DNA from 3 places in the Maribacter forsetii DSM 18668 genome. Region 1 is predicted to be linked to each of the others. Evidence: riboswitches for the same ligand, from Rfam matches in the RefSeq annotation. Region 1 holds a riboswitch; each other region holds the start of a gene.
What was found. Region 1 has a riboswitch for S-adenosylmethionine ahead of P177_RS10560 (Na+/H+ antiporter NhaC family protein). Riboswitches for the same ligand answer to the same signal wherever they lie in the genome.
Positions count from the first base shown of each region.

Region 2: it holds a riboswitch for S-adenosylmethionine, as region 1 does, so the genes downstream of both, P177_RS15765 (homocysteine S-methyltransferase family protein) here and P177_RS10560 (Na+/H+ antiporter NhaC family protein) in region 1, are expected to answer to the same signal.
Region 3: it holds a riboswitch for S-adenosylmethionine, as region 1 does, so the genes downstream of both, P177_RS15830 (O-acetylhomoserine aminocarboxypropyltransferase/cysteine synthase family protein) here and P177_RS10560 (Na+/H+ antiporter NhaC family protein) in region 1, are expected to answer to the same signal.

Region 1 is NZ_JQLH01000001.1:2,496,490-2,499,706, forward strand. It holds gene P177_RS10555 (RNA polymerase sigma factor) at 1-513, opposite strand, end outside; gene P177_RS10560 (Na+/H+ antiporter NhaC family protein) at 707-1,987, opposite strand; SAM-I-IV-variant riboswitch at 2,057-2,154, opposite strand; gene P177_RS10565 (serine hydrolase domain-containing protein) at 2,362-3,217, shown strand, end outside.
Region 2 is NZ_JQLH01000001.1:3,697,635-3,700,851, reverse strand. It holds gene P177_RS15770 (NAD(P)/FAD-dependent oxidoreductase) at 65-1,126, shown strand; SAM riboswitch class I at 1,284-1,398, shown strand; gene P177_RS15765 (homocysteine S-methyltransferase family protein) at 1,513-2,514, shown strand; gene P177_RS15760 (four helix bundle protein) at 2,539-2,895, shown strand; gene metH (methionine synthase) at 2,895-3,217, shown strand, end outside.
Region 3 is NZ_JQLH01000001.1:3,713,302-3,716,518, forward strand. It holds gene thrA (bifunctional aspartate kinase/homoserine dehydrogenase I) at 1-356, opposite strand, end outside; gene P177_RS15830 (O-acetylhomoserine aminocarboxypropyltransferase/cysteine synthase family protein) at 491-1,765, opposite strand; SAM riboswitch class I at 1,906-2,009, opposite strand; gene P177_RS15835 (sulfatase family protein) at 2,240-3,217, opposite strand, start outside.

The DNA of each region.
Region 1 (3,217 bases):
AAAATCTTTAATTTCTGTAATACTGTTCAATTTTATTAATGCTTTTGAAATACGTTTTTCAATAGCTGTCTCGCTGACCTCTAGTCTAATCGCTATTTCTTTGTATGTCAGCTTATCTATTCTATTCATTAAAAAAGCCTCGCGTTGCTTTTCTGGTAAATCTGAAATAACGGATTCTAGTTTTAACTGAAATTCTTTTGTTCTTAATTTAAAATAAGGGTCTTCATTGTCTTGTTCCTTAACCAATCCTTTTTCAAATTTCAAAGCAACTTTCTTATTACGCAGCGTATCGATCATTAGATTTCTTGAAATACTATATAGAAAACTGGCTACCTTTTTATAAACGACGGTACTACATATAGACCACAATTTAACAAAAGAATCATGTACAATATCTTCTGCCCGTTGCATATCGCCAAACTTATAGTAAAGGTAATTTCGCAAACCTTCTGCATGGGTTCGATAAATGTTATTATAAACGCTCTCTTCGCAAACCGATGGTTCTTGCCCCATTCTTTAATATTAAATTCTAAAAGACCAATTATAAGGTCTATTACCCCAATATTAGTTATTGAAACTTTTAAATGCAAGATACTCTAAAGTAAACTACCCCAAGATAATACTCAAAGTATTCAAATCTTATCTATGGAGTATTGTTATGTGTTTATAATACTATTGAGATTAAGTTCTCAATTATAAAACCTTGTTATTTACGTAAAGGTCTTACCCCAATAAACAGTAACGTATACATAAATAAAAGCATTAGATACCATGTATTACTTACCAAATCCAAATAATCTATTTCCCCTTTAGAGAAGCTTAAAATCATTAAAACTTGTGCCCCATAAGGCAATAAACCTTGAAAAATACAGGCAAAAATATCTAAGATAGACGCTGTCTTTTTATTATCTAAATGATACTCGTCATTAATAGTCTTTGCAATTGGTCCGGCAATTATAATTGAAACGGTATTATTGGCTATTGCCATATTAATTGTACTCACTAATGTGGCTATACCAAATTGTGCCGATTTCTTATTTTTTATCAGCTTTCTAATATTGACCAATATAAATTCTATTCCGCCATTTCTTTCTACCAATGCCGCCAGTCCTCCGGTCAATAAAGACAAAAGAAATATTTCTGTCATGTTGGTAAATCCTGTGTAAGCAATTTTGGCGGATTCAATCAGAGTAAAATCTTGATAAACAATTCCTAATACAACTGCAGCTATAGCGCCTAGTAACAGCGTCACAAATACATTGACTCCAACAATAGACAGGGCAATCACCAATACATACGGTAAAATCTTTACAATATCATAATTATAAATCGTGTTTTCAGGTGCAACGGATTCTAACCCTAAGCCTTGAAAAATTAATATAGCAATGGTAAATATCGCTGCTGGCACAGCTATTTTAATGTTTTGTTTGAACTTATCGCTCATTTTACAACCTAAAGATTGGGTTGCCGCAATAGTTGTATCTGAAATGACAGATAAGTTATCACCGAACATACTACCGCCCAATAACGCCCCGCATAATATTGCCAGCTCTGCATTGCTTTCTTCTGCAAAACCTACTACTATTGGCGCCAAGGCTACGATAGCGCCAACAGAAGTTCCTGTTGAGACAGATAGAAATCCGGCAATGACAAAAATGCCCACATAGATGTATTGTATGGCTATTAGGTCTAAACCAAGATTTACAATGGCATCTACACTACCTGTTTCATTAGTAATTGCAGCGAAAGCACCTGCCAATAAATAGATAAGGCACATCGTCAATATCTTATCATCTCCACAACCTTTTAAAAGCGTATTGATTTTATCTGATATCGATTGCCTAAATAGTATGAACGCAACTACAATACCCACAATTACCGCAATAGGTGCGGGTAGGGCATAGAAATCATTTTGATAGATACCTACGCCTAAAAAGGTAAATACAAATACCAACAAAGGTATTAAGGCAGAAAATTTGGGGGTCATCTTTTTGGTACTTTCCATTTCTCTTTCTTCATAATCAAAAAAAGAAATAGCTAAAAATTAGAAGGATTATGAATTAACATTTGTTCCAATTAATTGGCTTATCTATTTAGCACCTTGCTTGTTATTGCAGGTTGCTATCTCCTTTTTTGAGATTCTTGATAATTATTTTAAGGCCGCAAAAATAATGTATAAAACTGATGACTAAATCTTAAATAAGGTTAATTTATCTACAAATTATTCTTACAATAGATTGCGGTATTCACTCGTGAATTATTACATAAATTTTAACGTCAATTATTATTTAATTAACAACACCGTACAATTTAATGGTCGAAGTTTGATTCCATAACACAAACTAATTCAACCATTTACATATGATTAAAAATTACTTTAAAGTTATTTTCGCATGTTTGTTAGTTGTTTTTACTACAGCATGTTCAACCCAAATAGAAGAATTCGGTGAAAATTTTGACCGAGATAAAATGGACTTGTTTTTTTCAAGAATTGAAAAACAAAACTTAGGAATGGGCAGTATATCCATTTTTAAAAATTGTAAAGAAGATTATCAATATTCATTTGGTTTTATTGACGTTGAAAATTCAATTGAGGCCAACGAAAATTCTAAATACAGAATAGCATCTGTTTCAAAAGCATTTACGGCCACCATGATCATACAGCTAGTTGAAGAAAGCAAATTGACTCTAGAAACTACAATAGAAAATTACTTTCCAGAAATACCTAATGCCAAAATTATTACTATAGAACAATTATTGAATCATAGAAGCGGACTCTTCAATTTTACTGAGGGTGAATATGACCCAGAAGACCGAATACAACCCGCCTCTAGACAGAAACTTATAGAGATTTTCATTAAAAACGGTACTAATTTTAGTCCAAATGAGAAATTTGAATATTCCAATACCAATTACCTTTTGCTATCATTTATAATTGAAGATATTGACGAGAAAACTTATGCTAGTTCATTTAAAGATAGATTGGCTACACCGTTAGGACTTACAAATACTTATAATGGAGAAGAAATCAATGCTACAGACAATGAGGCATATTCTTATCAATTAGAAAGTGAAAATTGGGTCGCTTTGGTTGAAACTCATTATACCATTCTTCAAGGAACCGGCTCTTTGGTATCTACACCTAAAGGCGTAAATGCATTTTATAATGCTTTGTTTGACGGAAGGTTGGTCTCTGAAAGCTCCCTTAATAAAATGA
Region 2 (3,217 bases), 1.2 Mb from region 1:
GTCGAAGTGAAATTAAAAGAAGTTGAAAAGTGATTTCTAATTACTTTTCACTAAACAAAAAATTATGATTAAAACAGATATGCTCATTATAGGAGCGGGACCAACCGGATTATTTACGGTGTTTGAAGCAGGATTATTAAAGTTAAAAACGCATTTAATAGATGCATTGCCACAGCCAGGTGGACAGTGTTCAGAGATATATCCTAAGAAGCCTATCTACGATATTCCTGCATTTCCAGAAATTTTGGCGGGTACTTTGGTAGATAATCTAATGGAGCAGATCAAACCTTTTGAGCCAGGGTTTACATTGGGTGAAAGAGCAGAAACCTTAGATAAGTTAGAAGATGGTTCTTTTGTAGTAACTACAAATAAAGGAACTCAGCATAATGCGCCAGTTGTTGTTATAGCAGGCGGGTTAGGTTCTTTTGAACCAAGAAAACCACCTATCTCGAATATTGTAAATTTTGAAGATACCGGTGTTTCTTATATGATTAAGGATCCAGAAGTATATCGTGACAAAAAGGTAGTGATTGCCGGTGGTGGAGATTCAGCTTTAGATTGGGCTATATTTTTAACCGATGTAGCATCAGAAGTAACTTTGGTGCATAGAAGAGATGAATTTAGAGGGGCTTTGGATTCTGTTGAAAAAGCATCTGAACTGGCAAAGCTTGGTAAAATAAAATTAATTACAAAAGCAGAGGTAAAAGAATTGCACGGCAAAGATCATTTGGAAGCTGTTGTGATTAAACATACGGATAAGGAAAAGGAAGATACTTATTTAGAGGTAGATAATTTTATTCCGTTATTCGGTCTTTCACCAAAATTAGGTCCTATAGGTGATTGGGGACTAGAAATTCAGAAGAATGCCATTAAGGTAAATAACGCAAAAGATTACCAAACAAATATACCGGGAGTATATGCTATTGGCGATGTTAATACCTATGAAGGTAAATTGAAATTGATACTTTCAGGTTTTCATGAAGCAGCGGTAATGTGTCAGTATGCATACCAACAAATCAATCCGGGTAAGCGCTACGTAATGAAATATACGACCGTTGGTGGTGTTGAAGGATTCGATGGTTCTAAGAAAGAAGCCAAAAAAGAAGTAGTACAAAGTATTGCATAAAGTTATAATTTGGTCAGTAAAACCTCCAGATTCTTTATGATTCTGGAGGTTTTTTTATGACAAATTTCTAAAAATTCGTTGGGTAAAAAACCTGTTGAAGTTTTGGATTAGAGCATGCTGTGCCGTTACTTTGCAAATCGTTCATAAATAGATTGAAACGTTATCAAGAAAGGTGGAGGGACTAGACCCATTGAAACCTTGGCAACCCTTTCCTTTAAGGAAAAGAAGGTGCTACATTCTATCTTTATTCTGTGTACTTGTGCAGAAGATGTTATTCTATATGGCATTACAAAGACAGATAACTTAAGAAAAGGCATCTAGCCGAACTTTCCTTACTTGATTACGAATTACATTTTTATTGAACCAATAATATTTTACACCGTAAAATGAAGGATATAAAGGAAATATTAAAAGAGCGAATTCTCATATTAGATGGCGCCATGGGTACCATGCTACAGCGCTATAAGTTTACTGAGGAAGATTTTAGGGGAGAACGTTTTAAAGACTGGGAACACCCATTACAGGGTAATAATGATTTGTTGTCACTAACTCAGCCTGATGCAATTGCTGAGGTTCATCGTAAGTATTTCGCTGCGGGTGCCGATATCGTAGAGACCAATACATTTTCTGGAACTACGATAGCGATGGCGGATTATTACATGGAAGACTTGGTGTATGAGTTGAATTATGAATCTGCGCGTATCGCTAAAATGGTAGCAGATGAATTCACGGCTAAAGAACCGAATAAACCAAGATTTGTAGCCGGAAGTATCGGTCCTACGAACAAAACGGCAAGTATGTCGCCAGATGTAAATGACCCAGGGTATAGAGCAGTTTCTTTTGATGAGCTACGTATTGCATATAAACAACAAGTAGAAGCCTTGTTAGATGGTGGATCGGATATTTTATTGGTAGAAACTATTTTTGATACGTTAAATGCAAAAGCGGCATTGTTTGCTATTGAAGAAGTAAAAGAAGAGCGAAATGTCGATGTGCCTATCATGGTAAGCGGTACCATTACCGATGCGTCAGGTAGAACGTTATCTGGTCAAACGGCAGAAGCATTTCTTATATCCATTTCCCATATTCCTATTTTATCGGTCGGCTTCAATTGTGCATTAGGAGCTAATCAATTGGTGCCACATTTAGAGGTATTATCAACCAAAAGTGAGCATGCGGTTTCGGCACACCCCAATGCAGGACTACCAAATGCATTCGGAGAGTACGATGAGACTCCTGATCAAATGGCAGAACAAATTAAAGAATACGCAGAAAAAGGATTAGTAAATATAGTAGGTGGATGCTGCGGTACCACTCCGGAACATATTACTGCGATAGCAGAGGTAGTGGAAAATTTTGAACCTAGAAAGTTGACAGTTGTCGGTTGATGGTTGTCAGTAAATAGTAACTGAATGGAATATACAGAATTAGAAGTGTGGAAAGAATCTAGGATTTTGGCGAATTTGATATATAAAGTTTCTCAGCAGTTTCCTAAAGTTGAAATGTATGGGTTGACAAATCAGATACGTCGTTGTGCTGTTTCAGTTCCGTCAAATATAGCTGAAGGATGTGGAAGAAGAACAGCAGCAGATACTATCCAGTTTTTACACATTTCTAGAGGTTCTCTATATGAATTGGAAACTCAGCTATTCATTGCTTTGGATCAAGAATATTTGATTAAAGAAGATTTTGAATCCATTGCGAAGCAAATTTTAAAATGTAAAAAACTCATTAATGGGTTTATCAATTACTATAAAAAGACCAAATAATGTCTGGAAGTATTTCAAAAAAACCATCAACTGACAACGGTCAACCGACAACTAAATACCTGAAGTTATCAGGTCTTGAACCCTTAATAGTCACCCCAGAAACGAATTTCATAAACGTTGGTGAACGGACAAACGTTGCTGGTTCAAAAAAGTTTCTACGTCTTGTAAAAGAAGAGAAATTTGAAGAGGCATTGGCAGTTGCTAGAGAGCAGGTAGAGAATGGAGCACAGGTCATTGATATTAACATGGATGACGGATTGATCGATGGTAAAGAAGCCATGGTTAAATTTTTGAATCTTGTTATTTCTGAGCCAGATATTTC
Region 3 (3,217 bases), 1.2 Mb from region 1:
ATCAAAGCAAATAAACGGTTTACTTTCAACTGCTGCAAACCCAATAAAAACATTCTAGCTACATCGCCAGCAACAAAATCCTTATAGTTTTCAATCACGAATTTATCATGACCGTTTCCCGGAATATTGAATGCCAGAATGGTATACTTTTGGGTATCGATACATTTTTCATCACCGATAAGTGCCGACCACCAGCCATCTTCTCCAGTAACATTAGAGTTTCCGGTCAAAGCATGGTTCACCAAAATAATAGGTGCTGTATGTAGCTCTTTACCAAATACCTGATAAGACAATTGAATATCTTGAGAGGCACCACTTAAGGTCTTATATTTTTTAATCTGTAATTGATGTAGCATCTATTTCAAAATCAATTTATGGCTTGGCTTCTGTTCCGCTCAGCCAATAATATTTTACTATTTTAAATAATTGGTCACATAGTTTTAGCTCAATGACCGGTTATTTCAATTTTGCTTTATATCGATAACCGAGATTAAAGACTTGCTAATGCCTGTTCTAAATCGGCTTTTAAATCTTCAATATCTTCTAAACCAACGGACAAACGAATTAAATCTTGACCTACACCAGCACCTTCTTGCTGCTCTGCAGTTAATTGTTGGTGTGTGGTACTTGCAGGGTGAATAATCAATGATTTGGTATCACCAATATTCGCTAGCAACGAGAATATCTTAGTCGCATCAGTTACTTTTTTAGCAGCTTCAAATCCGCCCTTAACTCCAAAAGTAACCAATCCGCTCTGTCCTTTTGGTAAGTATTCTTTTGCCAATTCGTTGTACTTATTGCTCTTCAATCCTGGGTAATTTACCCATTCCACTTCTGACCTACCTTCTAACCACGTAGCCAATTCTAATGCATTTGCACTATGCTGCTTGATACGTACCGGTAATGTTTCTAGACCTTGAATAATTTGGAAAGCGTTAAACGGACTCAATGCTCCACCGAAATCACGTAAGCCTTCTAATATTAATTTAAAGGTAAATGCTGCCGCACCTAATGCTTCGCTATATACCAAACCGTGGTATCCTGCAGATGGCTCAGTAAATTCTGGGAATTTTCCGTTTGTCCAGTCGAAAGTACCGGCATCAATTATTGCTCCTCCTAAGGAAGTTCCTTGTCCACCAATATACTTTGTCAATGAATGTATTACTAGGTTAGCTCCGTGTTCAATAGGATTCAATAATGACGGAGTAGCCACAGTATTATCTACTATAAATGGTACTCCTGCCGCTTTAGATTCTTTAGAAATTCCTTTCAAGTCCAACACATCTAACTTAGGATTCCCTAAAGATTCTACAAAAAATGCTCTTGTATTCTCCTGTACAGCTTTTCCAAAATTCTCAGGATCAGATGCATCTACGAAGGTTGTTGTAATACCGAATCTTGGTAAGGTTACATTCAATAAATTAAACGTACCACCATATAAACTGCTTGATGCCACAATATGGTCACCTGCTTTTAATAATGTCAACAACCCTGTTGAGATTGCCGCTGTACCCGATGCAAAAACCACCGCTCCAATTCCGCCTTCTACCGCAGCTAACCTGTCTTGTAGAATTTGATTGGTGGGATTGTTTAATCTTGTATAAATGAAGCCTAATTCCGCTAACGAAAATAAGTTTGCTGCGTGATCCGTGTCATTGAACACATAAGATGATGTTTGATAAATAGGCACTGCTCTTGTACCACCGTTGGTAGTTGTGTCGTGACCTGCGTGTAATGCGTTTGTTGCTAATTTGTGATTACTCATGATTTTGTTGTTTTTAAAAATTAATCCTTCGACTACGCTCAGGATGCAAAAAATTAAAAGCCAAACCTTAACCAGCATTATATGCGGGTAGGTGAAAATCAAAAAGTTATAAGAAAGTAATATCGAAGAAAATTCGATTACTGTTATCCATCCCATAAGGGTAGAATGTAGCACCTTCTTTGTATGTAACAAAGGGTTGCTAAGGTTTCAAAGGGTCTAATCCCTCCACCTTTCTTGATAACTATTCAATACGTGTTTGAACTTTGAACTACAAATATTGGGCAGAAGTTTTTAATAACCTAGAATTTTAAGAAAAAAATATAATTCTAGTTCTTGTTGTTATTTTTCTGTAGGCTTAAAGATATCTGGAGACCCCTACATCGACAGTGATCTCTATACACTTTTGACCTAATCAAAAATTAGGTCAAAAGCTCTCGAACTGACATTTTTTCCCCAACAACCGACAACCAACAACTAATCAATCATCCCAGCACTCTTGTACTTATCAATGTACTTTTGATCTTGCTCAGGAGAATCTTTGTAGTATTTACGCATCTCAACCAAATCTTTTGTCAACTTTTTAACCGTAGCTGCGTACGCTGGATCATGGTACACATTATTCATTTCTTTGGGATCATTCAACCTATCATACAACTCCCATTCGTCTACATCATAATAGAAATGCACTAACTTAAATTCTTTGTTTACAATACCATAATGGCGTTTTACCATATGTACCGATGGATATTCGTAATACTGATAGTACACCGCATCTCTTGTCCACTTGTCTTTTTCGCCTTTCAATAACGGAATTAAACTTTCTCCTTGCATATCACTTGGCGGTGTAATGCCTACCGCTTCCAACATGGTTTGTGCAAAATCTAAATTCTGAACCATTTCATTTTCCACAGAACCTGGTTTTACCACATTGGGCCAACGTACCAATAACGGAGTTTTAAAAGATTCATCATAAATAAAACGCTTGTCGAACCAACCGTGCTCTCCTAAATAGAATCCTTGGTCAGAGGTGTAAATGACTATTGTATTTTCTGCCAACCCGCTTTCGTCTAAATAATCTAGCAATCGACCTACATTATCATCAACCGAAGAAATGCTGCCCAAGTAGTCTTGCATATAGCGCTGGTATTTCCATTTCATTTTTTCGGTATCGGTCATCTTTGGCCAATTATCATAAAAGAAATCGTTGATCGAATCTAACACCGGATTATACAATGCCTTTTGTTCTGCCGTAGCACGGTTATACGGACCATAAAAACTATTTGAAAATTCTTCTACCACAGGTAATACTTTGCTTTCCATTTTAGCTAAAGTCTCAGGTCTTATTTTACTATCATGACTATACATCATGTGGGTTAGCAAATTCATTTCTGCAGTTTTCGCCGCAGAACCTCTATTGCTGTAATCATCAAAAAGCGTTTCTGGTTCTGGGAA